3 regions of the Nostocoides vanveenii genome follow, and region 2 is predicted to be linked to each of the others. Evidence: predicted binding sites of a transcription regulator. Region 2 holds the regulator's gene; each other region holds the start of a gene.
What was found. The regulator HrcA, encoded in region 2, represses chaperone genes, less so after heat shock. The targets are predictions, from matches to a motif close to TTNGCACTCGNNNNNNNCGAGTGCNAA.
Positions count from the first base shown of each region.

Region 1: a site for HrcA is predicted at 4,679-4,705, ahead of groES (co-chaperone GroES). Genes of this name have one in related genera too.
Region 3: a site for HrcA is predicted at 2,432-2,458, ahead of groL (chaperonin GroEL). Genes of this name have one in related genera too.

Region 1 covers NZ_BAAAPN010000051.1:2,615-12,320, reverse strand. The annotation lists gene ABD209_RS11130 (GDSL-type esterase/lipase family protein) at 1-545, shown strand, start outside; gene ABD209_RS11125 (LLM class F420-dependent oxidoreductase) at 659-1,471, shown strand; gene ABD209_RS11120 (hypothetical protein) at 1,602-2,600, shown strand; gene ABD209_RS11115 (class I SAM-dependent methyltransferase) at 2,650-3,876, opposite strand; gene ABD209_RS11110 (GNAT family N-acetyltransferase) at 3,966-4,424, shown strand; gene groES (co-chaperone GroES) at 4,849-5,145, shown strand; gene groL (chaperonin GroEL) at 5,300-6,916, shown strand; gene ABD209_RS11095 (VOC family protein) at 7,071-7,814, shown strand; gene ABD209_RS11090 (WD40/YVTN/BNR-like repeat-containing protein) at 7,928-9,706, shown strand, end outside.
Region 2 covers NZ_BAAAPN010000044.1:57,169-66,874, forward strand. The annotation lists gene ABD209_RS08700 (hypothetical protein) at 137-289, opposite strand; gene ABD209_RS08705 (hypothetical protein) at 442-798, opposite strand; gene ABD209_RS08710 (tyrosine-protein phosphatase) at 876-1,640, opposite strand; gene hemW (radical SAM family heme chaperone HemW) at 2,129-3,355, shown strand; gene ABD209_RS08720 (DUF4870 domain-containing protein) at 3,425-3,949, opposite strand; gene ABD209_RS08725 (DUF3097 family protein) at 4,114-4,971, opposite strand; gene hrcA (heat-inducible transcriptional repressor HrcA) at 5,111-6,133, shown strand; gene dnaJ (molecular chaperone DnaJ) at 6,169-7,296, shown strand; gene ABD209_RS08740 (hypothetical protein) at 7,293-7,430, shown strand; gene ABD209_RS08745 (16S rRNA (uracil(1498)-N(3))-methyltransferase) at 7,427-8,170, shown strand; gene ABD209_RS08750 (Gmad2 immunoglobulin-like domain-containing protein) at 8,196-9,275, opposite strand; gene ABD209_RS08755 (SigE family RNA polymerase sigma factor) at 9,272-9,706, opposite strand, start outside.
Region 3 covers NZ_BAAAPN010000035.1:90,252-99,957, reverse strand. The annotation lists gene ABD209_RS07570 (DUF3349 domain-containing protein) at 38-781, opposite strand; gene ABD209_RS07565 (hypothetical protein) at 778-1,074, opposite strand; gene ABD209_RS07560 (inorganic phosphate transporter) at 1,086-2,306, opposite strand; gene groL (chaperonin GroEL) at 2,579-4,207, shown strand; partial or broken gene ABD209_RS07550 (IS256 family transposase) at 4,389-5,246, shown strand; gene ABD209_RS07545 (hypothetical protein) at 5,362-5,763, shown strand; gene ABD209_RS07540 (hypothetical protein) at 5,992-6,687, opposite strand; gene ABD209_RS07535 (hypothetical protein) at 6,775-7,503, opposite strand; gene ABD209_RS07530 (DUF4031 domain-containing protein) at 7,808-8,575, shown strand; gene ABD209_RS07525 (HD domain-containing protein) at 8,519-9,223, opposite strand; gene ABD209_RS07520 (ABC transporter ATP-binding protein) at 9,437-9,706, shown strand, end outside.

The sequences.
Region 1 (9,706 bases), on a different contig from region 2:
CCGGGGTGGGCGACCCCAAGGGCCAGGGCTGGGTCACCCGGGTGGTCGCGCGCAGCCAGTCGCCGGATGTGGACCTCACGGCCTACAACCTCGGGGTGCGCGGGGCGACGTCGGGCGATGTGCTCGACCGCTTCCGTGCCGAGGCCCCGGCGCGTTTCGACGGGCGCGGCGAGCGGCGGCTCGTGCTCTGCGTCGGCGCAAACGACCTCGCCACCGGCGTGAGTGTCGCCCGGCACCGCCTCAACCTCGCGACGATCCTCGATGAGGCCCAGAGCGGCAGCATCCCGGCCTTCGTCGTCAGCCCGCCGCCGGGGACGAATGCGCAGGACAACGCCGGCATCGAGGTGCTTGTCGACGCCCAGGCCGACGTTTGCGCTCGCCGCGGCATCCCGTTCGTCGACTGCTATCGCCCGCTGCTCGGCCACGACCAGTGGGACTCGGATCTGGCTGCCGCGACTATCCCGGGGCATCCCGGACAGGCTGGCTACGGCCTGATCGCCTGGCTCGTTCTCAACGGGGGCTGGCGCGAATGGCTCGACATCTAAGGTGCCCGCAAGATTCGTCGGATCGTCGCCGTTGACGGTCCGTCGCGGATCTGGGTCGGCCGCGCGTTGGGGAGTGAGCAGGGCGGCGGCAGCCCACGGCATACGGTAGGCGGATGAGCGACCGACCCATCCGCATCGGTGTCCAACTGCACCCCCAGCAGGCCGACTATGCCCAGATCCGCAAGGCCGTTATCCGCGCCGAGGAGATGGGCGTCGACGTCCTGTTCAACTGGGATCACTTCTATCCGCTCTACGGCGACGAGGACGGCAAGCACTTCGAGTGCTGGACGATGCTCGCGGCCTGGGCGGAGCAGACCAGCCGCGTCGAGATAGGTGCCCTGGTCACCTGCAATAGCTATCGCAACCCGAACCTGCTCGCCGACATGGCTCGCACCGTCGACCACATCAGCGACGGGCGGCTGATCCTCGGGATCGGGTCCGGGTGGGCGGAGCGCGACTACACCGAATACGGCTATCTGTTCGGCACCGCCGGCAGCCGGCTGGACGACCTCGGCGAGGCGCTGCCGGTCATTGAGGCCCGTTGGGAGCAGCTCAATCCAGCGCCCACGCGCAAGATCCCGGTGCTCATCGGCGGCGGCGGCGAGAAGAAGACGCTGAAGTTCGTTGCGCGCCACGCCGACATCTGGCATACGTTCGTCCAGGGCGACGATCTGGCGCACAAGATCGACGTCCTGCGCGGGCATTGCGCGAGCGGGGGCCGGGACCTAGCCGACATCGAGATCTCCGTGGGGGTCGGCGGGCGCGGGCGCGAAGGCCGGCTGCCCGACGCTCCCGAGGTCGAAGGCCGGCCGTTGCATGACCTCGGTGCCCGGCTCTTCACGCTCGGCATCGGTGGGCCGGACTACGACCTGTCCGTCGCCGAGCCGTGGATCGCGTGGCGCGACGCGCTCAACGCCGTGAGCTGACGCTATTGATGAGTGATATCGCGGTCAGGGCCGCGATATCACTCATCGATAACCGAACAGCGCCGCGAGTTGTCCACAGCCCGCCCGAGTCCCGGTCGACGGATCCGGCGTCTGCGGGCAGCCTGGCCGTATGCCGCACCATCCCCGAGCGCGCGGGTTCACCTTCCCGCCGCTCGGCGCCCTGCCGCTGCTCACCCTCGTCCAGGCGCGGGCGGCCTATGGCGAGCAGGCGGTGCGGTGGAAGGTGGACAGCGGTCGCTGGCAGCGGATCCACCACGGCATCTTTGTCACCCATTCCGGTCCGATCGACTGGGCGACGCGGGCCGGCGCCGCAGTTCTGGCCACCAGTCGTCCGTCGACCCGGCTGGGGGACGGCGGCCACTCGATGTCCGCCGGCCTGATGGGATGGTCCGCGGCCTTGGTGGACGGACTGAGCGATGTCGAGCCCGACGTCATCGGCATCGTGGTGCCCCTTGGGCGCCGTATTGCCGTCCCGGCGGGTCTCCACGTCGTCACCTCGCGCCGGCTCACGGTGCGGAGCGAGATTTGGCCGCCCCGCACCACCATCGAGTCAACCGTGATCGGGCTGGCTGACGAGGAGCCGGATGACGTCACCCTCGCGCTCATCGGCCGTGCCCTACAGCAGCGCCGCACGACGATGCGTCGGCTTCGAGCCGAGCTCGCCACGTGGCCGAGGCACGGCAAGCGGGATCTGCTCGAGGCCGTGCTCGCGGACGAGGCCGACGGTTGCGAGAGCGCACTGGAGTTGCGGTGGTTTCGCGATGTCGAGCGCCCGCACGGCATCCCTGCGCCGACCCGTCAGACCCCGCTAGTCGTGCGCGGTCAGGGACGCCGTTTCGACCTCGATTGGGATGACGCCAACCTCTGCGTCGAACTCGACGGACTCCTCTTCCACACTGCCGCAACGGCATTGACCGATCGCCAGAAGATCAACGCCCTGGCCGGGCGGCGCCGAAGCCACCTGCGCTACGGCTGGCTCGAAGTCACGCGTTCGCCCTGCTCGATCGCCGCGGAGGTGGTGGCCACGGCCCAAGCCCAGGACGCTCGCTGGCCGTCGCGGGCCTGTCGCACGCCCGGGTGCCCGGTGCTTCGTGTCACCGGCTATTGAGGAGTGATATCGCGGCCCTGACCGCAATATCACTCATCGATGACTCGCATCAGTCCTGGTCCAGCACCAGCACCGCGTTGTGTCCGGCCACGCGAGTCAGCAGGAGGGTCGCATCGGCGCCCGGGCGGACCTTCAACTGCCGCATCAGGCCCGCCTCATCCAGGCGCACGCCGCGCTTCTTGATCGTCACCCCGCTGATCTGGCGCGCCCGTAGCCAGGCGCGGAGCGCCTTGACGTTGAGCGGCAGCACATCCCGCACCGCATACCGGCGCGCATACCCCAGCCCGTATGCCGTGTCCGCCGTCACATAGCCGAGCCCCGGTTCCAGTTCGCGCCCGTCCGTTGCCGCGGTCACCGCGCCGACCAAGTCCGCCTGGACCAGAGCCCGGTCGGTCTCGTAGAGCCAGGGGTGCACCTCGTTTACCCCACCCACGCACGGGACGTCCGCCGTCGCGGTGTCTTCAGTGACCTCGATCGGCGCCTGCCCGGGCCGCAGCACGCGCGCGGTCCGACCGCGGGTGCGCGCCAGCGGGCCGAACCACACCGTGCACTCCAGCAACTCACCGGCCCGCGAGACCCATTGCGCCTCGGCGCCGCGCGGCAGTTGGTCGTGGGGGAAGGAGGGCGAGAGTTTGACCCCGGTTGCCGGCACGGCCTGCGCGATCGACAAGACCGTCGTCCAACTCGGCGCGATGTCATCGAGCCGGAAGACCCGCCGCGTCCGGCCGGCCGCATCGGCGACTCCGCCCACTCGGCGCGCCGGGTCCAGCCAGGCGCCAACGCGGTCGCGCCCTGCACCTGGCGGGGCGACCCAGTCTTCGGCCAACCCGACCCGGGCCCGCGAATCCGGCCACGGGCGCAGATTGGCATCCGCCACGGCGGCTGTCACCGGATCCGCGTCGATCGCCGCGACGGTCACATCGAGGGCGGCCAGCGCCATCGCGTCCGAGCCGATGCCGCAACCTAAGTCATGTGCAGTGGCAATCGACGCCTGAGCGAAGCGTTCGGCGTGCCCGGCGGCGATTTCGAAGCGCGTGGCCTGCTCCAGGCCGTCCGCCGTGAACAGCATCCCGTCGGCCAATTCCCCGAACTTCTCCCGGGCCCGCGTCCGCAATCGCTGCTGGGTCAGGGCCGCCGCTACCAGATCGGGAGCCAATCCGCCGGCACGCAAACGCGCCGATACACCCACAGCCGCCGACTCGTCATACGGGCCGAGGTCGCGAAGCACGGCCCGCCCGGCGGGGGAGCCGAGCCAGCGCACGGAGGCGACATCCACCCGCCCATCCAACACTGCCCCCGCCGGGAGGTGGAGGCACCGGCGAATCCGGTTGCTCCGCGACCCTCCCACCTGACAGCCTCGCGGTCATGAGCGTGCGACGGTTGACCGCGGATGACTGGGCGCTCTTTCGCGACATCCGCCTGCGTGCCCTGCGCGAGGCGCCCACCGCGTTCGGATCGACCTACGAGCGGGAGGTCGCTTTCGCCGAGGAGGACTGGCGAGTCCGTAGCCGCGGTGCCGCAGTCGCGACGGCGCCCGATGGCGACACCGTCGCGGTCGGCGGGACCTATGACGAGGGGGATCACCTGCACGTCGTTGCGGTCTGGACCGACCCGGCCGCGCGCGGGCGGGGCCACGCGACGGCGATCCTGCACGTCCTCCTCGACGATGCGTCGGCAGCCGGCCGCATCGTCGTGCTCGACGTCAATGTGGCCAATCCGGAGGTGATCGCCGTCTACGAGCGCTTCGGCTTCGAGCGCACCGGCGTTACCAGCCCCTTGCGCCCCGGCTCCACCGAAACCACGCAGACCATGCGCCTGCGCTGACTCGCGCAGCCTGCGCGGGCGCGGCCAGGCGGCCACCTACGACCCCGTCTGTCGCCGAGCGCTGGGGAGACGAACGCGAGCTGAGGTGAGAGCGCAGGGGTGACCACCTACGACCGCGTTTGTCGACGATCGAGCGAGACGGGGCGGCGACGAAGGAGCCGACCCGCCGAGCGCTGAGGAGATGAACGCCGAGAGAAGCAGGCGACGAAGGAGCTGACCCGCCGAGCGCTGAGGAGATGAACCCAAAAAGTCAACTGGCACTCGAGTTGACCGAGTGCTAATCGCGGCATAGATTGGCTGTTGGCACTCTCCCCGTGTGAGTGCCAATCGTGCACCGCAGCTCGACCCCCGCGACGGCGAGTTGCATCAGGCGCACGACCTCTTGTTTCCGATTCATTCGTAGTCGAATAGTGAAGGAGTCATCGTGTCGGTTTCCATCAAGCCGCTCGAAGACCGCATCGTCATCAAGTCCCTTGAGGCTGAGCAGACGACGGCGTCCGGCCTGGTCATCCCGGACACGGCCAAGGAGAAGCCCCAGGAGGGCGAGGTCCTGGCCGTCGGTCCGGGCCGCTGGAACGAGGACGGCGACGAGCGCATCCCGCTGGATGTCAAGGTCGGCGACCGGGTCATCTACAGCAAGTACGGCGGCACCGAGATCAAGCACGGCGGCGAGGAGTACCTCATCCTCTCCGCGCGCGACGTCCTCGCCGTCGTCGGCTGACCCCAGCCCACAGCATTCCCGTATGCCGTGACCGCGCCCCGCGCCGCCCTCGCCTAGGTGAGGCCCGGCCGGGGCGCGTCGCGCATCCCCTAGCAACCAACACCGCCGAGCCGCCCGCCCGGGTGAGTCATCGGCATACCGACGAAGGACAGTCATGGCCAAGCAACTGGAGTTCAACGACTCCGCCCGGCACTCCCTCGAGCGCGGCGTCGACGCGCTCGCCAATGCCGTCAAGGTCACCCTCGGCCCCAAGGGCCGCAATGTCGTCATCGACAAGAAGTGGGGCGCGCCGACCATCACCAATGATGGCGTGACCATCGCGCGCGAGGTCGAGCTCGAAGACCCCTTTGAGAACCTCGGCGCCCAGCTCGCCAAGGAGGTGGCCACCAAGACCAATGACGTCGCCGGTGATGGCACCACAACCGCGACCGTTCTCGCCCAGGCGATGGTCAAGGAAGGCCTGCGCAATGTCGCGGCCGGTGCCGCGCCGAGCAGCCTCAAGCGGGGCATCGACGCCGCCGTCGAGGCGCTGAACACCCGCCTGCTCGACAACGCCCGCGAGGTCGGCGGCAAGGACGAAATCGCGTCCGTCGCCGCGCTCTCGGCGCAGGACGCCACCATCGGCGGGATCATCGCCGACGCCTTCGACAAGGTCGGCAAGGACGGTGTCATCACCGTCGAGGAGTCCTCGACCGCCGAGACCGTCCTGGAGTTCACCGAGGGTATGCAATTCGACAAGGGCTACATCAGCCCCTACATGATCAGCGACCCCGAGCGCATGGAGGCCGTCCTCGAAGACGCCTACATCCTGATCAACCAGGGCAAGATCTCCACCATCGCCGACCTGCTCCCCGTGCTGGAGAAGGTCATGAAGACCGGCAAGCCGCTGGCCATCATCGCCGAGGACGTCGACGGCGAAGCGCTCTCCACCCTGGTCGTCAACAAGCTGCGCGGCACCTTCAACGCGGTCGCCGTCAAGGCCCCCGGCTTCGGTGACCGTCGCAAGGCGATGCTGCAGGACCTCGCGATTCTCACCGGCGGTCAGGTCATCTCCGAGGAGGTCGGCCTCAAGCTCGACCAGACCGGTCTCGACCTGCTCGGTCAGGCCCGTCGCATCGTGGTGACCAAGGACAACACCACGGTCGTCGACGGCGCCGGTTCGCCCGACGAGGTCACCGGCCGGATAAACACGATCAAGGCCGAAATCGAGAAGACCGACTCCGACTGGGACCGCGAGAAGCTCCAGGAGCGCCTCGCCAAGCTCGCCGGTGGCGTCTGTGTGATCAAGGTCGGCGCGCACACCGAGGTGGAGCTGAAGGAGAAGAAGCACCGCATCGAGGACGCGATCTCTGCCACCCGTGCGGCGATCGAGGAGGGCATCGTCGCCGGTGGCGGCACCGCCCTCGTCCACGCGCTTCCGGCGCTCGACGACCTCGGCCTGACCGGTGACGAGCTCACCGGCGCCAACATCGTGCGCAAGGCCGCGGCCGAGCCGCTGCGCTGGATCGCCGAGAACGCCGGCCTGGAGGGCTATGTCGCCGTCTCCAAGGTTGCCGACCTGCCGATCGGTCAGGGCCTCAACGCCGCGACCGGCGCGTATGTCGACCTGGTCGCCGCCGGCGTGCTCGACCCGGTCAAGGTCACCCGCTCGGCGCTGCGCAATGCCGCGTCGATCGCCTCGATGGTCCTGACCACCGACACCCTGGTGGTCGAGAAGAAGGAAGAGGAGCCCGCTCCCGCGGCCGGTCACGGGCACGGCCACGGCCACTGATCCGACCATCTTCGCCGCCGGCACGTGCCGCGCGGCGAATCTCGACGGCCCCCGACGCACCCTGCGTCGGGGGCCGTCGGCGTCGGCCGGGCTGTTCGCGTTCTGTTCGCTCGCTCGCACGGATGCGGCCATCGCCACGGGTTAAGTTCGAGTAATGACTGAGCGACGCAAGATGGCACGACGCGCGGCCAGCGAGGCGGTGGTCGAGGCCGGCTGGCAGTTCATCCTCGGCGGCTTCGAGACCTGGGTGCCGGCACAGGGGATCAGCGAGGCGATCGGCATCGCGACGATCGCGGGCCCGGCCGCTCCCGGCGATGCTGGGCTCGGCATCGATATCCGGCCGGACGGCATACGGCTGCGGATCCAGGACCCGGCGACCGGCTGGGTGGAGCAGCCGGAGGTCGACGCGGCTCAGGCGATTACCGCCCGACTACGCGAGCACGGCTACCACCCCGGCGGCCAGGGACCCGGGCCGCACGTCCAGCGGCTCGAACTGGCCCTCGACACTCTCGACGAAGACCGCATCAAGCCCTTCTGGCGCGCCGTCCTGGACTATGTCGACGGCCCTGACGGCGACTTGGTCGACCCGCGAGACCACGGGCCGTCGGTGTGGTTCCAAGCGATGGATCATCCACGGCCGCAACGCAATCGGATTCATTTCGACATCACCGTGCCGCACGAGCAGGCGCAGACGCGCATCGACGCCGGCCTGGCCACGGGTGGCCGCCTGCTGAGCACCGAATATGCGCCCTCCTTCTGGGTGCTCGCCGACCCCGAGGGCAATGAGATCTGCATCTGCACCTGGCTCGACCGCGACGAACGCCGCGACGCTGTCCTCGCGGCGCAGGCACGGGCACGGGCGCAGGAGCACCAGGCGGACTTGCCGGACGCACGCTGACCGTTCGGCGCACGCCGGGGCACAGGGGTCTTTACGCGCGATCCGAGCGGTGGGAGGTTGGCGGATGGCGGTCGAGCGGATGGTCCGGCCGACCTTGACGGAGGCGAACGCGCATGACCGCAGTGCACCGCATTTCCGCTGTTGCCTTGGCCCTCACTCTGGCGGGCGTCACTGCCGCCACCGCGAGCACCCCGGCACCCACGCCCCATTGGGCACAATTGCAGACCCATCAACTGCCCAACCCCGCGCAGCGGGAAGAAGGCGACGGCGAGGACGCCCTCGAGGTCGCAGACATGGCCGAGCAGTATGCGCAGCAGCGCAGCCTGCCCGCCGACACGGTGTCCGCGGCTGCACTCATCGCGGCTCGCGCTGCGGCACAATGGATGCCGCAGGCTCGTGCCCGGTCGACCGAGCTCACCACGACCGGCATGAACCCCGAGCCGGCCGGCTATACCGACCCGGTTTGGTCCAACCTCGGCTCGGGCTTCCAGAGCGTCGCCGGCCGGACGACCTCGCTGGCCGTCTCCGGATCGACCATGTATGCCGGCGCGGCCGACGGCGGCGTCTGGCGCTCCACCGACGGCGGCCGCCACTGGGTCTCGATCTGGGATCACAAGCCGACGCTCTCGATCGGCACGCTGACGATCACCACGGACAAGGCCCTGTGGGTCGGCACCGGTGAGGCCAACACGAACTCCGACTCCTACCTCGGCGTGGGGATCTACCGCTCGACCAGTGGGGGCTCGAGTCTCAGCCGGGTCGGGGGCTCGGAGTTGATGAACCACCAAGTTTTCCGGATCGTGGACGACGGCATGGGGACCGTCTACGCGGCCACCAGTCAGGGCCTCTACCGGCATTCGAGCACGAGTGCCGCGGGCGCCTGGCAACTGATCCTCAAGCCCGACCCGAACCCCACCGGTTCGCCCTACGCGACCTCCTTCATCACCGATGTGGTCGTGCGGCCAGGGAGCGGGGGCAAGCAGGTGCTGGCCGTTCTCGGCTGGCGCAATGGGTCGTCCTACAACGGCTTCTATCTCTCCCGCACGGGCGGTGCCAGGGGTAGCTTCGCCAGAATCACCCCCGGGGGCGCCATCGACGCGGAGGACATCGGGCGCACGACCTTCGCCTATTCGACGAAGGGCGATCGCCTGTATGCCGTTGTCCAGTCGCCCGAGGCTTTGCTCGCCGGCGAGGACTCGGTGCTGCAGGGGGTCTATGTCTCCGCGACCGGAAACCCCGCCGGTCCCTGGCGCAAGATCGCCGATGCCGACTCGCTGATGAAAACCGGCTCGGCGCTGACCTTCGAGGGCTACCACCCGGGCATCCAGGCTTGGTACAACCAGTTCCTCACCGTCGATCCCGCCGATGCCAAGCACATCTACGTCGGGCTCGAGGAGGTCTACGAGAGCCGGGACGGCGGAGCCACGTTCACCACGATCAGCCCCTACTGGAACTACGGTTTGGCCTGCGGTGACGCCTGCCCGAAGACCACCCACCCCGACCAACACGCCGTCGCCATCGCGGGCGGGAAGGTCGTCATCGGTAACGATGGCGGCGTCTTCTCCCGCCCGACGTCCAAGGTCGGATCCGGTTCCTGGACCAGCCTCAACGCCACCTTGCGCACCCTGCAGTACTACGACGCCGCCGCGGGCAAGATGGGGCCGGGGACGGCCTACTGGGGCGGGCTGCAGGACAACGGCACCTCGCTGATCAAGCCAGGAGGCACCCCCATCGAGCCGGCCGGTGGCGACGGTGGCTATGTCCTCGTCGACCCGGCCAATGCCAATCGTGCGGTCGGTGAGTACGTCGGCCTGCTGATGTATTCCACGACCGACGGCGGCCACAGCTTCACGACGATCTCCCCGGTCTGCGGCGGCTACAGGGGGGCCAAC
Region 2 (9,706 bases):
GGGCTGAACCGGCCTTTCGACGATCACCAGTCGCGGCGCGCCCGGAGCAACTTCAGGCAGGCCGCGGTGAGGAAACGCTGGTGCGCGCGCAAGGCGGGGGTGCAGCCCGGTGGTGGCTGCTCGTCCTGACCGTGGATCAGATAGCCGAGTGCACCAGCGCATCTCCATGCAGTGCCGCAGACGCCTTCGCGGCCAGGCGCGCCAAATCGCGTCGCGCATCCGCCCCGATTGCCGGTATGCCGTCCGGCCACCCCACGCGGCCGGCCACCAGTTCGTCGATCGCCGTCAACGCGTGCTCGTCTTCGCCGATCTCCTCACCCAGCGACGCGGTCGTGATCGCGCACGCGCGCGAACCGCGAATACGCGCGACGTCGACGCAGGCCGCGGCGACCGCATCGGGGTGTCCGGGGCACCAGGGATCACCGGGCTGGACCCCGTCGATCAGGTCCGGACGAGAACCCGCCAGTCGCCCTCGCCTCGCGTCTGGATCGCGGACGAGCCGAGGAGCCTTGGCGCACAGTTCAGTTCACCCAGTTGGGGCAGAACGTCAGCCTCCCGCGCCAGGGCGGTGACCACGTGCGGCAATGCGGGTCCACCGGCCTTGACGAAGACGCGCCGGCCGCCGTCGAGGGTGAGCACGCCGGCATACGAGCCGGTGAAGCCGGAGCGCACGGGCGGCGCGTCGGACGCGATTGCGGATCCGCAGATGGCGGCCACGCCCTCACGCACGTCGGTCGGCAGGCTCGCCCACGCGGGGCGCTCCGACGTCACGGAGTAGTCGAGAGGGACAGGCCGCATGGTGCGAGCCTGCCACGCGGATCGCCAGCCCGGCGACCGGATGAGGCGGCCTGATCGTGCCGCCGGAAGTGCCAGGGTCAGGGGGTCAGGAGCTTGGCCTGGAGCGCGTCGACCTCGTCCGCCGTCCAGCCGTGCTCCCGCAGCCAGCCGTCCGCACCACCGGCGTCGGCCAGGAAACCGAGCAGCGCTTCCATCGACGCGGCCAGCGGGATCTGCTCGGCATGGTTGCGACCGGCGAGCGACTCGGCATACGGCGGCCGGCCGATCAGGCGGGCCATGATCGCCTCGAGCCGCTCGGACGTGAGGACGTAGTCCTCGACGATGACCTCGTCCGGCACACCGGCAACGGCGAGGGCAAGTCCGACCACGGTTCCGGTGCGGTCCTTGCCGGCGGCGCAGTGCACGATCGTGCCACCCGCGGCGGTGGCCACGACGGACAGGGCCGCGGTCACTGAGTCGGGGCGGCCGGTGAGGTAGCCGCGGTAATGCTGGCTCCAGAAGCTCGCGTCCTTGACCATCTCGTGCGTGCCCGCTCGCCAGTCGTTGGCTGCGGCCCCCGCGCGGTCGTTCCGCGCCTCGGGGAAAAAGCTGTGGTGATGGTGGCGCAGCGGCGTGGCACGCAGCGGTCCGTCGCCGCTGACCTGCACCTCGGTGTTGGAGCGCAAGTCGACGATGTCGCTGACCCCGAGGCCGATCAACCGAGTGACATCGGCCCGGGAGAGGTCCTGGAGATTGTCCGAGCGGATCAGCCGGTGTGCCTGGATTCGGCCACCGTCGCGCGTGGGTAGGCCACCCATATCGCGCATATTGACGACACCGTCGAGGTCGATCCACCGGTCCATGCGGCCAGGCTATGCCGCGGCCACCGAGTCGCCGGTGAACGGCCGGGGAAAAGGGTGAGGGCCTCGGAAAGTATGAGTTTCCGAGGCCCTCGTCTGGTCGGGGCCGAAGCCTCGTCCAGATGATCGAGACCGAAGTCTCGATCGTGATCTCGACCGGAGTCGAGATCGGGTGCCGTCGGCCGAAGCCGCCGGCGTCGAGCTGGGCCGTAGCCCTGCTCGTGATCAGCGCCGAAGCGCCGATCTCGTTGACACGAAACACGTTTCGCGTCCGAATCCGACCCGGAGGCCTGATCCTGTCGCGTTCACCCGGAGGTGATGGCGATGGGATATTTCTATGTCACGCCGGGGGTTGGAACAAGGCTTAGCGGCGAGCAATTGTGAAAATCTTTCCGGCCACGGCGTGTCGCACTGGACACGCCGAGGCCCGCGATGTTCGTGGGGTTTCGGGGTGGCGCGGGTGTCACCGGGGGCCTGGGAGAATCGCCCGTATGCCGCCCAGCGCCCTTCCCGACGGCGCCGCGCCGCCCGCCGATGGCCGGCTGCCTCGGGCCGCGCTGGCGGAGGTCGGTCGGCGCACCTTCGGCGCCTATGTCCACGTGCCCTTTTGCCGGGTCCGGTGCGGCTATTGCGATTTCAACACCTATGCCCCGGGTGAATTGGCCGGCTCGGCGAGCGCGCCCGCGACCTACCTGGACGCGCTGGCGCGGGAGATCGACCTCGCCGCGGCCGTGCTCGCCGAGGCACCGGGGCGACCGCCCCTGCACAGCGTCTTCGTCGGTGGCGGCACTCCGACGCTGCTGCCCGCGCGCGACCTGGTCGGCATCCTCGACCGACTCCGCCGCGTGTGGCCGCTGACTGCCGACGCCGAGGTGACCACCGAGGCCAACCCCGATTCAGTCAGCCCCGAGAGTTTGGCGGCGCTGGCGCAGGGCGGTTTCACGCGCGTCAGTTTCGGGATGCAGTCGGCAGTGCCGCATGTCCTGGCCACCCTCGAACGCACCCACGACCCCGCCCGAGTCGGCGTTGCCGTCGATGCGGCGCGGGCTGCCGGCCTGGAGGTCAGTCTCGACGTGATCTATGGCACGCCGGGCGAATCCTTAGCCGACTGGCGCACCAGTCTCGATGCAGCGATCGCCCTTGCGCCACAGCACATCTCGGCCTACGCACTGGTGGTCGAGGACGGGACCAAACTCGCGGCCCAAGTGCGGCGCGGGGTCGTGACAATGCCCGACGACGACGACGAAGCGGACAAATATGAACTCGCCGACGCCCTCCTCAGCGTCGCCGGCTACGACTGGTACGAAGTCAGCAACTTCGCGCGCGCGGGCGCGGCGTGCCGCCACAACCTCGCCTACTGGCGCGGCGGGGAGTGGTGGGGCCTCGGGCCTGGCGCCCACAGTCATATCGGCGGGGTGCGCTGGTGGAATGTCAAGCATCCCGGGGCGTATGCCGACCGGCTGGCCGCCGGCGCATCCCCGGCCCACGCGCGCGAGACGCTCACCGCCGACCAGCGGGCTGACGAGGCCATCCTCCTCGGCGTGCGGCTGCGGGAGGGACTGGGAGTGGAGGCGTTGAGCGATGCCGGGCGCGCCGCCATACCGGCGCTGGTCGAGGACGATCTGGTGGTGGCCGGCGAGGACCGCGTCGTCCTGACGCTGCGCGGCCGGCTGCTCGCCGACACCGTCGTGCGCCGGCTGCTCGGCTACGCCGGCTGAGCCTCCGCGAAGCACCCACAGACGCGACCGCGCCCCGAGCCGATGGGCTCGGGGCGCGGCGCGGACGGGCTACTTGATGAACTTGATCGCGAACGGCGGGTTGTACCACTCGCCGTTGCTCGCCTTCGAGGCGGCAATCAGGTGGACGATGAGCGCCCAGATGCAGATGAGCGGGTACGTGACGAACCCGATGAGCAGGAACATCAGGGGCAGCGAGATGAGCAGGCCGATCCCGGCGGTGATCTGCACGTTGAGGGAGTTCGCGGCATTCTGCCGCACGAACGGCCCGCGGTCCTTGTACATGAAGTAGATCCCCAGCGACGCGAAGAAGCCCAGCGTGCCCGCGGACAGCACGAAAAGCGCTGCCGGGATCAGGTGCGCGAGCATGCCCCAGTTGCGTTCTTGGGCCGGCGTCATCGGGTCGGTGCCGCCGATGGAGCCGACGGTGCGCTCGAAGGCGGTCTGTCCGGCGGGCGCCTGGTAGGTCATGGGCGGCGGGGTCGTCCCCGCCGGCGACTGGGTGCCCCACGGCGAGTCGGTGGTGGGCGATTGATAGCTCGGGTAGACCGGGTCGCCCTGCGGATTCTGGGTCATGGTCTTCTGCTGTCCCCTTCGGTGACACGAGCCGGAGCATTTCCCCGGATGTTGTCTCGTTCGCTCCAGTCAACCGCACGAATCCGGCGAATTCTTCCCGATCCAGCTCGGTCTGGGGTTCGTCACGGGTGCGCTCAGGGTCCACCCTCAGGTCGCCGGCCGCCTCAGCCGCCGACGGTCACGAAGTCGATCAGTTCCTCGACCCGGCCCGAGAAGCTCGGCTCCAGATCGGCATAGGTACGCACGCGGGAGAGCAGGTGCTTCCACACCAGTCCGATGTCCTCGGTGGACGTCTGCGGCAGCCCCAGTGCCGCGGCGATCCCCGCCTTCCAGTCGGTCCCCTTCGGGATCACCGGCCAGCGTGGCAGACCGACCCGCTCGGGCCGGATCGCTTGCCAGACATCGACATAGGGGTGGCCGACGATGTGCACGCGGTCACCGCCGAAGCGCGCTTCGGCGGCCGCGACCAGGCGGCTCTCCTTGCTGCCGGCCACGAGATGGTCCACGAGAACCCCGGCCCGGGCCTGCGGGGTGGGGCCGAAGTCGGCGAGTGCGGCCGCGAGATCGTCCACGCCGTGCAGCACCTCGACGACCACGCCTTCGACGCGCAGGTCGTGGCCCCAGACCTTTTCGACGAGTTCGGCGTCGTGGGTGCCCTCGACGAAGATCCGCGAGGCAGCGGCGACCCGGGCGCGTGCGCCGGGCACGGCGACCGAGCCGCTGGCGGACCGCAGCGGAGCCTTCGGTGCGGCTGCCGCGGGGGCCGGGGGGAGCAGGCATACGGGCCGGCCGTCGATGAGGAAGCCGGGCCCGAGCGGGAAGGCGCGGACCACGCCACGGCGGTCCTCTAGGCGCACGACGCGCCGACCGCCGATTGTCTCGACGGCCGTCACCGCGCCGACCCAGCCGGTCTCGACCTCTTCGACGACCATGCCGATCTCGGTCGCGACATCCGTGGTGCGTCCCCGGGGCGGGCGGCGCCAGTCGCCGCTGAGCACGTCATGTCCGTAGCGGTCGCTCACCGCGGCACCCTAAGCGAGCCCACGCTCGAGCGGCCGCAGACGCGCCGGGTCGGCCTGGCGAGCGTGCCTGTCCCTCGCGCTGGACGTAGGATTGGCACTCGACACCGGTGAGTGCCAGCAGCGTGAGGAGGTGACCGGTATGCAGGATCGTCGCCTGGCCGTGCTCGGCGCGATCGTCCAGGACTATGTGTCCACCAGCGAGCCGGTCGGCTCCAAATCCCTGCTCGAGCGCCATCAGCTCGGCGTCTCGGCAGCGACCATCCGCAATGACATGGCGGCGCTGGAGGAGGACGGGTTGATCGTCGCCCCACACACGAGCGCTGGGCGGATCCCGACCGACGCGGGCTATCGGTTGTTTGTCGACCGGCTGCTCGCGATCAAGCCGATGAGCCGGGCCGAGCAGGCGGCCATCGCCGAGTTCCTTTCCGGCGCAGTGGATCTCGATGATGTCGTGGATCGGACGGTGCGACTGCTGGCGTCCTTGACCCGGCAGGTCGCCGTCATGCAGTACCCGTCGTTGACCCGCTCCGACGTGCGGCACATCGAGCTGGTTCCCGTCGGCGAGGCGCGCCTGATGTTGGTGCTGATCACCACGACCGGGCGGGTGGAGCAGCGCACCATCGAGGTCGCTCGTGAGGCCGTCGCCGACGAGGATCTCGTGGCCCGCCTGCGCGCAGGCATCAACGCGACGGCCAGCGGCCGGCGCCTCGGTGAGGCGGCGGCCGCGTTGTCGGTGCTGCCCGATTCCTTCGCCCCCAGCGAGCGGGATGTCGTGCGCCGGGTCATCGGGGCACTCGATGAGGCCCTCATCGAGGAGCGCGAGGAGCGGGTGGTGATGGCCGGGACGGCCAATCTCGCCCGCCGGCCGGGCGACTTCCCAGCCACTCTGGAGCCGGTGCTCGATGCGCTGGAACAACATGTCGTGCTACTCCGTTTGCTATCGACGGCGGAAGGCGGCCAGCAGCACATCGCCGTGCGCATCGGCCACGAGAACCCCGTGACGGGCCTGCAGTCCACCTCGATGGTGACCACCGGCTATGGCACGGGCGGTGACCTGGTCGGCGGGCTCGGCGTGCTGGGGCCCACCCGGATGGACTACCCGGCCAGCATGGCCGCGGTCCGGGCGGTCGCGGCATACGTCTCGGCGCTGCTCACCCAATGACGAACTGACCCACTCACCGAATCCAGAAGGCCACTGTGAACGACTACTACGCGGACCTCGGGGTCGCGCGGGACGCGACGCCCGAGCAGATCAAGTCCGCCTATCGCAAGCTGGCGCGCAAGCTGCACCCGGACGTCAACCCCGGCGCGGAGGCCGAGGAGCAGTTCAAGAAGGTTTCGCAGGCCTATGACGTCCTCTCGGACGCCGACAAGCGGCGCAACTACGACATGGGCGCCGACCCCTACGGTGGGCAGAGCGGCGGGTTCGGGCAGGGCTTCTCCTTCAGCGACATCATGGACGCCTTCTTCGGCGGCGCCGCAGCCGGTGGGCCGGGGCGCGGACCGCGCCCGCGGTCGGCGCGGGGTCAGGACGGCCTCGTGCGGCTGCCGATCGACCTCGGGCTCGCGGTCTTCGGCGGGGAGAAGGAGTTGACCGTCGAGACGGCCGCGCGGTGCGGAACGTGCAGCGGGGACGGATCGCAGCCGGGCACCGGCCGGCGCACCTGTGATGTGTGCGGTGGGCGCGGCGAGATCCAGCAGGTGCAGCGCAGCTTCCTCGGCCAGGTGATGACCAGCCGGCCGTGCAATGCCTGCCAGGGCTTCGGTGAGGTGATCACCCATCCGTGCTTCGAATGCTCCGGTCAGGGGCGCGTGCGCACCCAGCGCACTATGACGATCAAGATCCCCGGTGGAGTCGACACGGGCACCCGCATCCATCTCGCCGGTGAAGGCGAAGTCGGCCCCGGAGGCGGCCCGCAGGGCGATCTCTATATCGAGGTGGCCGTCAATCCGCATAGCACCTTCCAGCGGCGCGGTGACGACCTGCACGCGAGCCTGAGTCTGCCGATGACTGCGGCGGCGCTCGGCGCGGCGATGAAGTTCGACACCTTCGACGGTGTCCAGGACATCGACATCAAGCCGGGCACCCAGCCGGGGGAGACCATCACTCTGCGTGGGCTCGGCGTCAGCCACCTGCGGGCGAACGGGCGCGGCGATCTGATCGTCCACGCCGATGTGCGCACACCGACCAGGCTCGACCCGGCTCAGGAGGACCTGCTGCGCCAACTGGCCACGGCGCGTGGCGAGGAGGCGCCCACGGGCAAGCTCGCCAGCGCCGACCACGGCTTGATGGGCAAGCTGCGCGACGCCTTCAAGCCGCGGTGACCTTGGTCCGCGACGGCCTGATGGCCGTCCCTGGCGGGCTGGCCCTGGCGGTCGCCCCGGGCGTGCCTGCCGTGGCACCGGCTTGGGTCATGACGGTCACCCAGGACGCGGCGCTCCGCGCCGAGGCCGTATGACGCTCCCTCTCTTCCTCCTCGACGCCGGGGCGCTGGACGCGGTGTCGGTCGGTGGCCGCCTGGTGCTCGACGGGCCGGAGGGCAGGCACGCCGCGACGGTGCGCCGGATGCGGGTCGGGGAGGCGTTGTGGGTGGCCGACGGCGCGGGCCGGCGGGTGACCGGGACGATTGCGGCGGTTGCCGCGGCGACCCTGGAGTTGGCGATCGATCAGGTCGTGGACCTGCCTGCACCCACACCGGCCCTCACGCTGGTGCAGGCCCTGGCCAAGGCCGACCGTGACGAGGACGCCATCGAGGCGGCGACCGAGTTGGGCGTGGACCGGATCATCCCGTGGCAGGCCGAGCGGTCGGTGGTCATCTGGCGGGGCGAGCGCGGCGAGAAGTCCCGCCGCAAGTGGGCCGACGTCGTGCGCGCGGCGACCAAGCAGTCGAGGCGCGCCTGGCTGCCCGAGGTCGAACCGGCGGTGACGACCGCGGGTCTGGTGGCGCGCGTGCGGGGTGCGGGAACGGCATACGTGCTGCACGAGGAGGCGGTCGAACCGCTTGCGGCGCAACGGCTTCCGGACCAGGGTGAGGTGCTGGTGATCGTCGGGCCCGAGGGCGGCATCGCGCCCGGCGAGGTCGAGGCACTGACCGCGGCTGGTGCGCGGGCTGTGCGGCTCGGGCCTACGGTCCTGCGCTCGTCCTCGGCCGGCCCGGCCGCGCTGGCGGTCCTTTCCGCCGCCGCCCGCTGGCGCTGACCCGCGTCCCAGCCTTCCGGCCCGGTCAGCTCACCGTGAACCAGACCTGCGTGACGCCGGTCGCGCTCCCGTCCTTCGGCGAGGGATAGCCGACGTCGAGGCGATAGCGGCCGCCCGGCACGGCGGGGATGTCGAAGGCGTAGGGCGCTTGCGCCGGGGCCCCTGCCTCGGCCTGGGTCGAGCCCTGGGCGACCGGGGCCGCGCCGTCCCCGCGATGCAGGGACCAGACGAGGGTTCCCTCCGGTGCAGCGGCCAACCCCTTGACGTGGACGACACCCGCGCGGACCGTCGCCTCGGTGCCGGGCTGGTCGATCCAGATCGGTGCGATGACCGCGGCGGCACCGGCTGTATCCGGCCGGTCGTAACGATCGCTCGCCGGGAAGCGGCCGAAGAGCAGACCCGCGCCGGTTTCCAGCTGGAAGGTCACGGGCACCCGGCCCAGACCCGCAGCGGCCTGGGCGGTCCACACGAGTTGCTGAATGCCAAGGCGTCGATAGTCGTCCGTGCCGTCCTGGGCGCCCCCATTGGTCAGCACGATCGTGATCAGTTGGGGTGTCACATCGACGCCGGCCACCGCGGTGCCTTCGAGGGGAGCGGCGCCGGGGTAGGGCCAGGCCCGATCGCTGGCGCACCACTGGAGCGCCTCGAGGACCCGTCGTGATCCGCTCGCACCCGCGTCCGCCGAGCCGGAGACGAAGGTGCGGGTCAGCCGCCATACCTGCGTCCCATCGATCGTTACCTGGACCGGGACATAGACCGGCAGGGCGGCGCCGGCCACGGCCGTCGGGCTCTCCGACAGCCCGGTCGTGGCCGGTGAACTGAGGCTCACGGTTCCGCCGGGCCGGGTACGGTCGTGCGGCGCGAGCCATTGGCCGGCCGCGACACTGCCGATCACGGCCGCCGCAGCCGCAGCGGCGACCAGCGTGAACAGGCGCGGCCCGCGCCGCCGCGTCGGGATCTCGTAGGCCGTCGCCCCCTGAATCGCGGCCAGCCGGTCGCTCGGCGTGATCCGCTCGGCGTCGGCGTGCAGGGCCTGCGCCAACGCCTCCTCCAGGTCGCGCAGGTCGCGCAGGTCGCCTAGGCCGTCGGCGTTGCCGGGTTTCATCGGTCCTCCCGGGTGGTTCGGTCGGGGTCGGCGCCGAGTTGGGCGCGGAGGGCGGTCAGACCGCGAGAGGCGTGGGCCTTGACCGACCCGGGCGCGATCTCGAGAGCGTGGGCGATCTGGGCCTCGCTCAGATCCAGGTAGTAGCGCAGCACCAGCACCTCGCGCTGGCGACGCGGCAGGCGGTCGAGGGCAGCGAGCATCCCGGCATTGCCCACCTCGTCCAGGGCCTCGTGCTCAGCGCTGGGCGCGGTGGCCTCCGTGATCGCCCGGCCGTGCTGTGCGACATAGGTGCGCTCGACCGTGCGGTGGCGCAGGACCGAGCGCGCGGCGTTCACGACGCTGCGTCGCAGGTAGGCGAGCGCGAGATCGCGATCGGCGAGGTGGTCCCACCGCCGGTGCAGCGCGATCAACGCGTCGGCGACGATGTCCTC
Region 3 (9,706 bases), on a different contig from region 2:
GCGTGGCCTACGGCACGGGCGGGCGCACCGGGAAACGTCAGCCCGGGTCGGGGAACTCCACCGGCCAGCCCTTGCGGGCCAGGTGATCGTGGACGCGCCGGATGTCCTCGACGGACGGCAGCTCGTTGGTGACCTTGGCGATCTCTTGGCCGATGTCGATGACGTCGACGGGCGCCACGCCGGCCGAGCGCAGTGAGCGGGAGACGCCCTTGACCTCATCGTCGGTCAGCCGGCGCCGCAGCAAAGCCAACAACGGCACGAAGTCCGTCGCCGGCACGCCACTCGGGTAGCCCTCGCGCACCCAGCTGACGATCCGCGGCAGGCGCCCGCCCTCCCCGCCCGCCGGCTCCGCGCCGCTGGCCGGCTCCGGGCCATCGGTCGGCGAGGAGCCGTTGGCCGGTGGTGCGCCAGTGATGGCCACGGCTGCGGCTGCCGCGGCAGCCGCGACCTCGGCGCTGGGCGGATAGACGTCGGCGGGATCGGCGAGCGGCCAGCCCGCCTCGGCGAGTCGGCCCGCCACGCGGGCGACATCCTCGGACGTGGGCGACTGGACATCGCGCCCCGCCAGCTCCGACCGGACGTCGGCCTCGGTGATGGGCGCCTGCGCCTGAGCTGTCAAGGTGGCGACGACGTCCTCGACTTCGTGCTCGGGCAAGGTGCGCTTGAGCACACCGAGCACGGCGAAGTAGTCCTCCTTGGGGATACCCGAGGGGTACCCCGCCCGGAGCCACTCCAGGATGCGCTGGACCGGGCCGGGAGTCGATTTCTGGGTGTCGCTCACTTGTCCACCAGCATCGGGTAGATGTGCTCGAAGCTGACTTTCTGCCCGAAGCCGGATGCCACGATCGTCGTGATTCCGAGAGCGACGGCGGCGAGGACGATCGCGAAGCACAGGATCGCCAACACCTTGCCGACGGGGTGGCCGGCCTCGTGATTGATCTCAGCGTCTCCACCCTGCCCGTAGGCCAGGGCCCGGATGCCGAAGGCGAAGATCGCCGGCAGCCCCGCGCCGAGGAGGAGCCCCGCGGCGAGGACCTTCCATGCGCCCTCAAGGGCGAACTCGAAGTTGTTCATCCGATCCTGCCTCAGTGGTTGACGCCGGCGGGGACGGGCGCTTCAGTCGGCGTGCCCTCCCACTCGTCGTTGACGTTGTTGTGGTCGATGGGGGCGCGCCGCGAGTGGAGGTACATATAGCCCGCGAGCGCCGCGAGGATGGCAAAGACCGCGATCATGCCCAGGGTGCCGCCGAGCGTATGCCCGATCCACCACATGACCGCGCCCACCAGGCCCGCTGCGGGCAGGGTCGTCAACCACGCCACGGCCATCCGGCCGGCGACGCCCCAACGCACCTCGGCGCCCCGCTTGCCGATCCCGGTGCCCAGGATCGAACCGGTGGCGACGTGGGTGGTGGACAGGGCGAAACCGAGGTGGCTGGAGGCGAGGATGGTGACGGCCGAGGACGACTCCGCCGCCATACCTTGGGGTGAGGAGATCTCGACCAGGCCCTTGCCGAGGGTCCGGATGATCCGCCAGCCACCGAGATAGGTCCCCAGGGCGATGGCCAGGGCGCAAGCGAACTTCACCCAGAGGGGGATATTCGTCGTGTCGGTCCAGTGCCCGCTCGCCAGCAGGGCCAAGGTGATCACGCCCATCGTCTTCTGGGCGTCATTGGTGCCGTGGGCGAGCGAGACCAGCGAGGCGCTGCCGATCTGACCCCAGCGGAAGCCGGATTCTTTATAGCGCTCGGCCACGCCTTCGGTGATGCGGTAGATCAACCAGGTCCCCAGCGCGGCCACGCACCCGGCGATCACCGGTGACATCAGCGCCGGGAGAATGACCTTCCCGACCACGCCGTCGAGCTTGGTGCCGTCACCGGCCCAGTTGACGCCGGATACCCCGAGGCCGGCGATGGCCGCCCCGATCATTCCGCCGAAGAGCGCGTGGCTGGAACTGGAGGGCAGGCCGAGCAACCAGGTCAGCAGATTCCAGACCACCCCGCCGCACAATCCCGCGAGCACGATGAGAAGGAGTGCCTGCCCGCCATTGGCGAGATATTCGGCCTTCGGAGCGCCGGTCTTGTCCTGGATCTTGATGACCGCGTTGGTCACCGTCAGCGCCACCTCGACCGAGAGGAAGGCGCCGACCAGGTTGAGGACGGCGGAAAGCATGACAGCGACCTTCGGGCGCAGCGCGCCGGTGGCGATGGACGTCGCCATCGCATTGCCGGTGTCATGGAAGCCATTGGTGAAGTCAAACGCGAGGGCCGTCAAGATCACGAGGATCAAGGCCACCAGGGAAGTGTCCACCCCACTATGGTCCCGCCGATGTAAGCGGTTACAGGCGGTTGTCGCCAGGTGTTCACCGAGTGTTCGTGCGGGCGCGAAACCGCCCTGCTGTTTGCACTCTCGGGGTGCGAGTGCCAATAATGGCGTTAGCACTCTCCCCGTGAGAGTGATAATCCCCGACCTCGTGGGTGAGGTTCGGTATGCCGTGGTGACGTGAGCCGCGGTGGCCGGGCCGTCCGTCGCGGGCACCGACGCGGTCATACGTACATACATCGTGTGGAGGAACCACCCGAATGGCCAAGATCATCGCTTTCGATGAAGAGGCACGTCGCGGTCTCGAGCGGGGCATGAATGTCCTCGCCGACGCCGTCAGGGTCACCCTGGGCCCGAAGGGCCGCAACGTCGTGCTGGAGAAGAAGTGGGGCGCCCCCACGATCACCAACGACGGTGTGTCCATCGCCAAGGAGATCGAGCTCGACGACCCCTACGAGAAGATCGGCGCCGAGCTGGTCAAGGAGGTCGCCAAGAAGACCGACGACGTCGCCGGTGACGGCACGACGACGGCCACCGTCCTGGCCCAGGCCATGGTCCGCGAGGGCCTGCGCAATGTCGCGGCCGGTGCCAACCCGATGGCCCTCAAGCGCGGCATCGAGCAGGCCACCACGGCCGTGGCCGATGAATTGCTCGCGATGGCCAAGGAGATCGAGACCAAGGAGCAGATCGCTGCGACCGCGTCCATCTCCGCTGCTGACCCCCAAATCGGCGAGATGATCGCCGAGGCCATGGACAAGGTCGGCAAGGAAGGCGTCATCACCGTCGAGGAGTCCAACACCTTCGGCCTCGAGCTCGAGCTCACCGAGGGCATGCGCTTCGACAAGGGCTACATCTCCGGCTACTTCGTCACCGACCCGGAGCGGATGGAAGCGGTCCTGGAGGACCCCTACATCCTGATCGCCAACTCCAAGATCTCCTCGATCAAGGACCTGCTCCCGCTGCTGGAGAAGGTCATGCAGTCGGGCAAGCCGCTGCTGATCATCGCCGAGGACGTCGACGGCGAAGCCCTCTCGACCCTGGTGGTCAACAAGATCCGTGGCACCTTCAAGTCCGTCGCGGTCAAGGCCCCGGGCTTCGGCGACCGCCGCAAGGCCATGCTGGCCGACATCGCCATCCTCACCGGTGGCCAGGTCATCTCCGAGGAGGTCGGGCTCAAGCTCGACACCGCCGACCTCGACCTGATGGGCAAGGCCCGCAAGGTCGTCGTCACCAAGGACGAGACCACCATCGTCGAGGGCGCCGGTGACCAGGACCAGATCGCCGGCCGGGTCGCCCAGATCCGCGCCGAGATCGAGAAGTCCGACAGCGACTACGACCGCGAGAAGCTCCAGGAGCGCCTGGCCAAGCTCGCCGGTGGCGTCGCCGTCATCAAGGCGGGCGCGGCCACCGAGGTCGAGCTCAAGGAGCGCAAGCACCGCATCGAGGACGCTGTGCGCAACGCGAAGGCGGCCGTCGAGGAGGGCATCGTCGCCGGTGGCGGCGTCGCGCTGCTCCAGGCCACCAAGGCGGCCTTCGAGAAGCTCACCCTCGAGGGTGACGAGGCGACGGGCGCCAACATCGTGCGCGTCGCGTCCGAGGCGCCGCTGAAGCAGATCGCCGTCAACGCCGGTCTCGAGGGGGGCGTCGTGGCCGAAAAGGTCCGTCACCTGCCCGCGGGCGAGGGCCTCAACGCGGCCAGCGGCGAGTACGTCGACATGATCGCGGCTGGCATCATCGACCCGGCCAAGGTCACCCGCTCCGCCCTGCAGAACGCGGCCTCCATCGCCGCGCTCTTCCTCACCACCGAGGCCGTCATCGCCGACAAGCCGGAGAAGGCTCCGGCCATGCCGGCCGGCGGCGGCGACGACATGGGCGGCATGGGTTTCTGATCCCGGCCCGCCAAGGTCAAGCGAAGGGCGGTCACCCCGGTGGGGTGGCCGCCCTTCGGCGTCCGAACCGCGCGGGATGCGTCGGACTCGAAGCCGGGCCCTCTGGTGAGGGCCCGGACCCTACCGGCGGCCGCCCCGCCGCCGGGCTGGATGCCCGCTCTTGCTGCGGTAGGCCAAGCCCGCCGAGTACGGGCAGTGGGCTGCCCGCCGCCTGGAGGGGGTGAGCGTGGATTACCTGTTCCTGGACGCCTCGTTCTTCCGGACGCACCAAGGCAGCCCGGCCGAGCCGGTGCTGGCCGCCTGGGGGATCAGCTCCGACGGCAAACCCGTCTTCATCGGGTTGGCGCCCGGGGCCGGGGAATCCACCGACGCGTGGGTCGACTTCCTGGCCGACCTGCGCGATCGGGGCCTGGGCAGTCCGCTGCTGGTCATCTCCGACGGCGCTCAAGGATTGATCGCCGCGATCGAGCAGATCAACCCGAAAGCGTTGCGGCAGAGGTGCCTCATCCACCGGCTGCGGAACGTTCTGGCGAAGGCCCCGACCGGGATGCAGGACGAGATCCGCGACGGCTACTGGGCCATCTTCGACACCACCGACCTCGATATCGAACCCGTCCCCGCGCTGGTCGACCTGATCGACACCCGCGTCCGCGCGTTCGCGGCGAAGTACGCCGCCATCTACCCGGCGGCGATGAAGATCCTGCTCACCGACGCCGCCGGACTGAGCGCCTACCTGCGCTTCCCGGCCGAGCACCACCAACGGATCCGGCAGTCCAACTTCATCGAACGCACCTTCGGCGAAACCCGCCGCCGCGCCAAAGTCATCGGCCGCTTCCCCGGCGAGACCTCCTGCATCAGCCTGGTCTGGGCCGTCCTGGACCGCGCCTCCGCCGGCTGGCGCGGCCTGGCCATGACCCCCGCCGGCTCACGCCTGCTACACGACCTCCGCCGATCCCTACTCGACCCACCCCGCGAACTACGACCCCGACACGCCGTCGACCACGCCCACCAAACCGACGCTGTCACCGCCACCGCGTAACATCAACCCCACGAAACCTGAACCAGGGCCCGCGCGTTTACACCGGAATCTGGACGCCACCGGCGGGTGGACGTACGTTGTTATCGATGGCCCTGCTGGCGAAGGAATGTGCCTGATGCCCGAAGGCCTCGTTGGCGCAGCGGCAACCGATGCGCGAAGGAGCGACTTCTTCGGGTCCTATGACACCGATCCTGGCCACCACCCCAGGCCAGAAGGTGACGGGCTCATCGAGACGGAAAGCGCTGAAGGTGCGGTCTCGGTGCCCGGCCGAATGCCGCTGCGGACAGTCCAGGGGTGGTTCAATTTTGTGAGCGGTTATGTAGGAAGCAACGTCATCGCTATCACGGTAAACCCACCCGTTGGCCCCGAGGTGGCGGCGTCCATGCAGGGCGACCGCTTCGCAGCCTGGTGGCCCACGACCGATGCCCGGAGGGATGCCTCAAAGGTGGGTGGTGCCTGCACCTACACGATTACCCTCGCCGATGGGACGCGCCATCGCGTCGATCCCCACTCGTAGCGGAGTGACCCGGGAACCACCCAGGGGGCTAGCCGTGGTCTGAAGCGCCCGTTGCGGTCAGGCTTCGGGCGAGGTAGTTGGTGAGGTTGAGGAACCCGGACGCGAAGCCGCGTAGGCGCTCGAGCCGCCCGTTGATGGCCTCGGTGCGGCCGTTGTCAGTACCGGTTGGTCATCGTCGGCCGGCCCCGTTCATCGTCGGCCGGCCCCGTTCATCGTCGGCCCAGCCGCTCAACCCTCCGAGCCCGGGAATGCGGCCGTGACGGCTTGCGGCTGGCCGCCCGCGGCGGCGCCGGGCTTGATGGTCAGGTCGACCATCCGTGCGCCGCACGTGTAGCCCACCTGCGTGTCCGACGTGTCGCCATTGGCGTAGGCGCGCTTCCAGCAGGCACCGCCGGCGCCCCCGGTGAAGTTCCAGAGCGTTGCGACAACAGACGGGGTCGCATACTGCAGCGCGTCGTGCCGGCGTCCCGCCCGCCAGGCGTCGATCAGTTTGTCCGCGTAGCCGGTGACCCGCCCGGTGCGTCCGCCGATGAGTTCGACGCTGGTGATGGCCCGCTGTCGCCCGGCTGACGGCGATCGGATGAGCAGGGAGAGCTGGCCTCCGGCCGCGTTGCGGTAATACTCGGACGTGAAGCCGTCGCCTGGCGCCTCCCGGACGTGGCTCCAACTCCCGCCGCGTGCGAACTCCGCAAAGGCGAACTGGGTGGCCGGCCCGACCGCATAGCAGGCGGCCAACGCGCGATTTCCCTGCGACCACGCCGCGGTGAAGCGCGCGGCGTAGGCCTTGGCCGACGACGGGTATGCCGCTTGTGCACAGTCGGCCACCGGCCCAGCGAAGGCAGCGCCGGCGCCGCCCGCGCCGAACCCCAGCACGAGCGTGCCTGCTGCCGTCAGCGCGGCCACGCCGCGGAAGGTCTTGGTCATCGTTCGCTCTCGTCCCGTCCCTGTGTTCAACGGGCCGCCCGCCCGCTCCCCCTGATAGTAGGCGGCGCTGGCCGACGAGCGAGGTGATCAGTCGGCGCCGAAACCCTGGGCCTTGACAACCGCCTGCGGCTTGCCGGCCGCGGCGGCGCCCGGCTGGATGGTCAGCTCGACGGTCGCGGACTCGCAGGAGTAGATCGCCATCGTCGTGTAGCCCCCGCCGAAGAAGGTGCGCTGCCAGCAACCGCCTCCGGCCCCGCCGGAGAACGCCCAGAGCGCATTGCCCGCCTTCGGGGTGCCGTATTTCAGCGCCGCCGCCCTGTCGCCGCGGCCCCAGGCGCGGATGAGATTGTCGGCATAGGTGCTGATCCGCCCGGTCGTGCCCGTCATCTGCACGCCGGTCACCCGGTCCCACGCCCCCGCCGCGGGCCGTGCGACGCGCACCTGGATGCGCTCGCCCGCGGCATTGCGATAGGTGACATCGTCGAACTGCTCCGGTGTATTGGCCACCGTCGAGACCCACGTCCACGCGCCGCCGCGCGGCTTCTCGCCGAAGAGGATGGCATCCGTGGCGTATGCCGTGTAGCACTTGGCGACATCGCGCTTGCCCGCCGCCCACGCGGCGAGGAGGCGATCGGCATACGCGCTGGCGGCCTTGGGCGGCGCGCCGAGGGTGGAGCAGACCAATGGGGCCTGCGCGGCGGTGTTCGTGGCGGCGGCGCTCGGGGCGGCGGCTGGCGCGGCCTGGGCGGCGCCGACCAGCCCCAGTAGGCCGGTGGCAGCGGCGAGAACGGCGGTGCTGCGGGATGTGCGAGTCATGATGACCTCCGGAAGTGAGAGGGCCCGATGGCCCGGGTGTGCCCTGCGGATGCCACCCCAGACGCCGCGGCCCCCGGTTGGGTTGCCGGAAGCCGAAAATGGCCGGCCGGCCCGGGCGAGACGGTGCCCGGGCCGGCCGGCTGCCTGTGGTGGACGATGCTCCGGGGGCACCGCCTTGGCGGGCACGCCTGCGGATGGAGTTCGTCGGCGTGCACGCCCCCACACGCGGGATCCCGCGGGTGGGTTGTGTCGCATCGGACTTCTTCGGCCTCGCACGCCGGGCCCGGCAGGGGAGGATGGGCGCGTGACGATCTGGATCGACCGGCCGGCCTGGCCGGCGCACGGGCGGCTGTGGTCGCACCTGATCTCGGACATCTCGTATGCCGAGTTGCACGACTTCGCCGCGGGCTGCGGCATCCCGCGACGCGGATTCGAGGGCGATCACTATGACGTCCCCGAGGAGCGGTATGCCGCCCTGGTCGCCGCCGGCGCCCAGCCCACGACGAGCGCGCACATCGTCGCGATGCTTCAGCAGTCCGGCCTTCGGTTACGAAAGCGCAAGGGGGAGAAGGGGATTGCTCGCGTGCTCGGGGTGGACTTCCCCGACGGCAGCCGCGCGGATGTCGACCTCGTCCGCTCCACGCGAGTGCCGCCCGACGCGGCGACCTTCGCCGCCGTCGTCTATGTCCGCGACGATCTCGGGCGGGTGCTGAGCGTCTACTCGCGCCGCCGCGCGGAGTGGAGCGCCCCGGGTGGGTGGCGCGAGCCGGGCGAGACGCCGGCCGAGAACGCCGCCCGCGAGATGGCGGAGGAGACCGGGGTGCGGCTCGACCCCGCCGCGCTCGTCCCGGTCGGCTACGAACGCTTCCATCCCCTGCCCGGGTCGCCCTGGCCGGTCGAGGGCGGACGCTTCTTGGCGATCTTCACCGCGCGCGTGACGGGTGCGGTGCCGGAGGTGGTGGTCGCGGACGGCGAGCCGGCCCGCTGGCTCAGCGTCGCCGAATTCCTCGAGCTGTCAGCCGGCTCGTGGTGGCTCCCCGGCGCCGAGGCCGTCCTCGCCGGCGGCGGTTAAGCGCTCGAGCTCGCGCCGCAGGTTGACGCGTGCGCGCTCCTCCCAGCCCGCGCCGGCGGGGGGATCGGCATACAGGCGGGGACGCTCGAGCAGGGTGCGCAGGATTGCGCTGCGCCCGTGGGCGTATGCCGTGTCCGGCACCGCGGCATACTCCCGGCGCACCTGGGCGCAGTACTCATCGAAGCGATCCGCCCCTGAGGCGAGGATCCACAGGTCGGCGTCGTGGACGACTGCGGCCGCCGTGCCCGGGGACGGAAGCACGTGGTCGGCGGTCTGCTCGATCAGCGCGGCCACCTCCTCGGCCATCGCCGTCGCGATGCCCAGCCCCGCCAGCTCGCGACTGGCGAGCGCCGCGGAAGCCGCCTCGTTATCGGTGCGGGCCGGGTCGTAGACCGCATCGTGATACCAGGCGACAAGATTCGGCAACGATGCGCAGCAACCGGTCCGGGCGCTCAGGGTCGCAATTGCGGTGAGCATCTCGGTCAGGTGGGTGACGTCGTGGTAGGCCCGCTGGGGTTCCCGCCAGAGCCGGAGCAGGGACTCGGCGACCGACGCGGCATCCCGAGAGATGGCTGGCCCGGTCGGCGATTTGCTGTGAATCACAGCGACATCCGCAACGAAGCCGGTGATCAGGTCACGGTCGCTCACCTGTCAAGTGTGCCGGGGATCCGTTGCGGAAGGTGCATCCCCCGGCGCTACTGCGGCGGCGGTGGCGTGGGTGAGGGCGATCCCGGGGTCGAAGGACACGGCATGCCTACCTGCGGTAGCGCGAAAACCCTTGCCCGGCAGGTCGAATCTCAGGGTCCGACCCGGGCGATTTTGCCTCGCGAGGCCCAGGGACGCTCGGTTAGTTTCGGGGCCATGGAACACAACGCAGGGGTACTCACATCTGCCGCGGGCGTGTCCACGCCCGCGGCCACCATCGCCGCCCGCACCGACGGGCTGACGAAGGTCTACGGCAAGGGTGACGCCCAAGTCGTCGCGCTCGGCGGGGTGTCGGTCGACATCTACGCCCACGAATTCACCGCCGTCATGGGCCCGTCCGGCTCCGGGAAGTCGACGCTGATGCACTGCGCTGCCGGCCTGGACGCGGCCACGAGCGGCCAGGTGTTCATCGGCGGCACCGAGCTG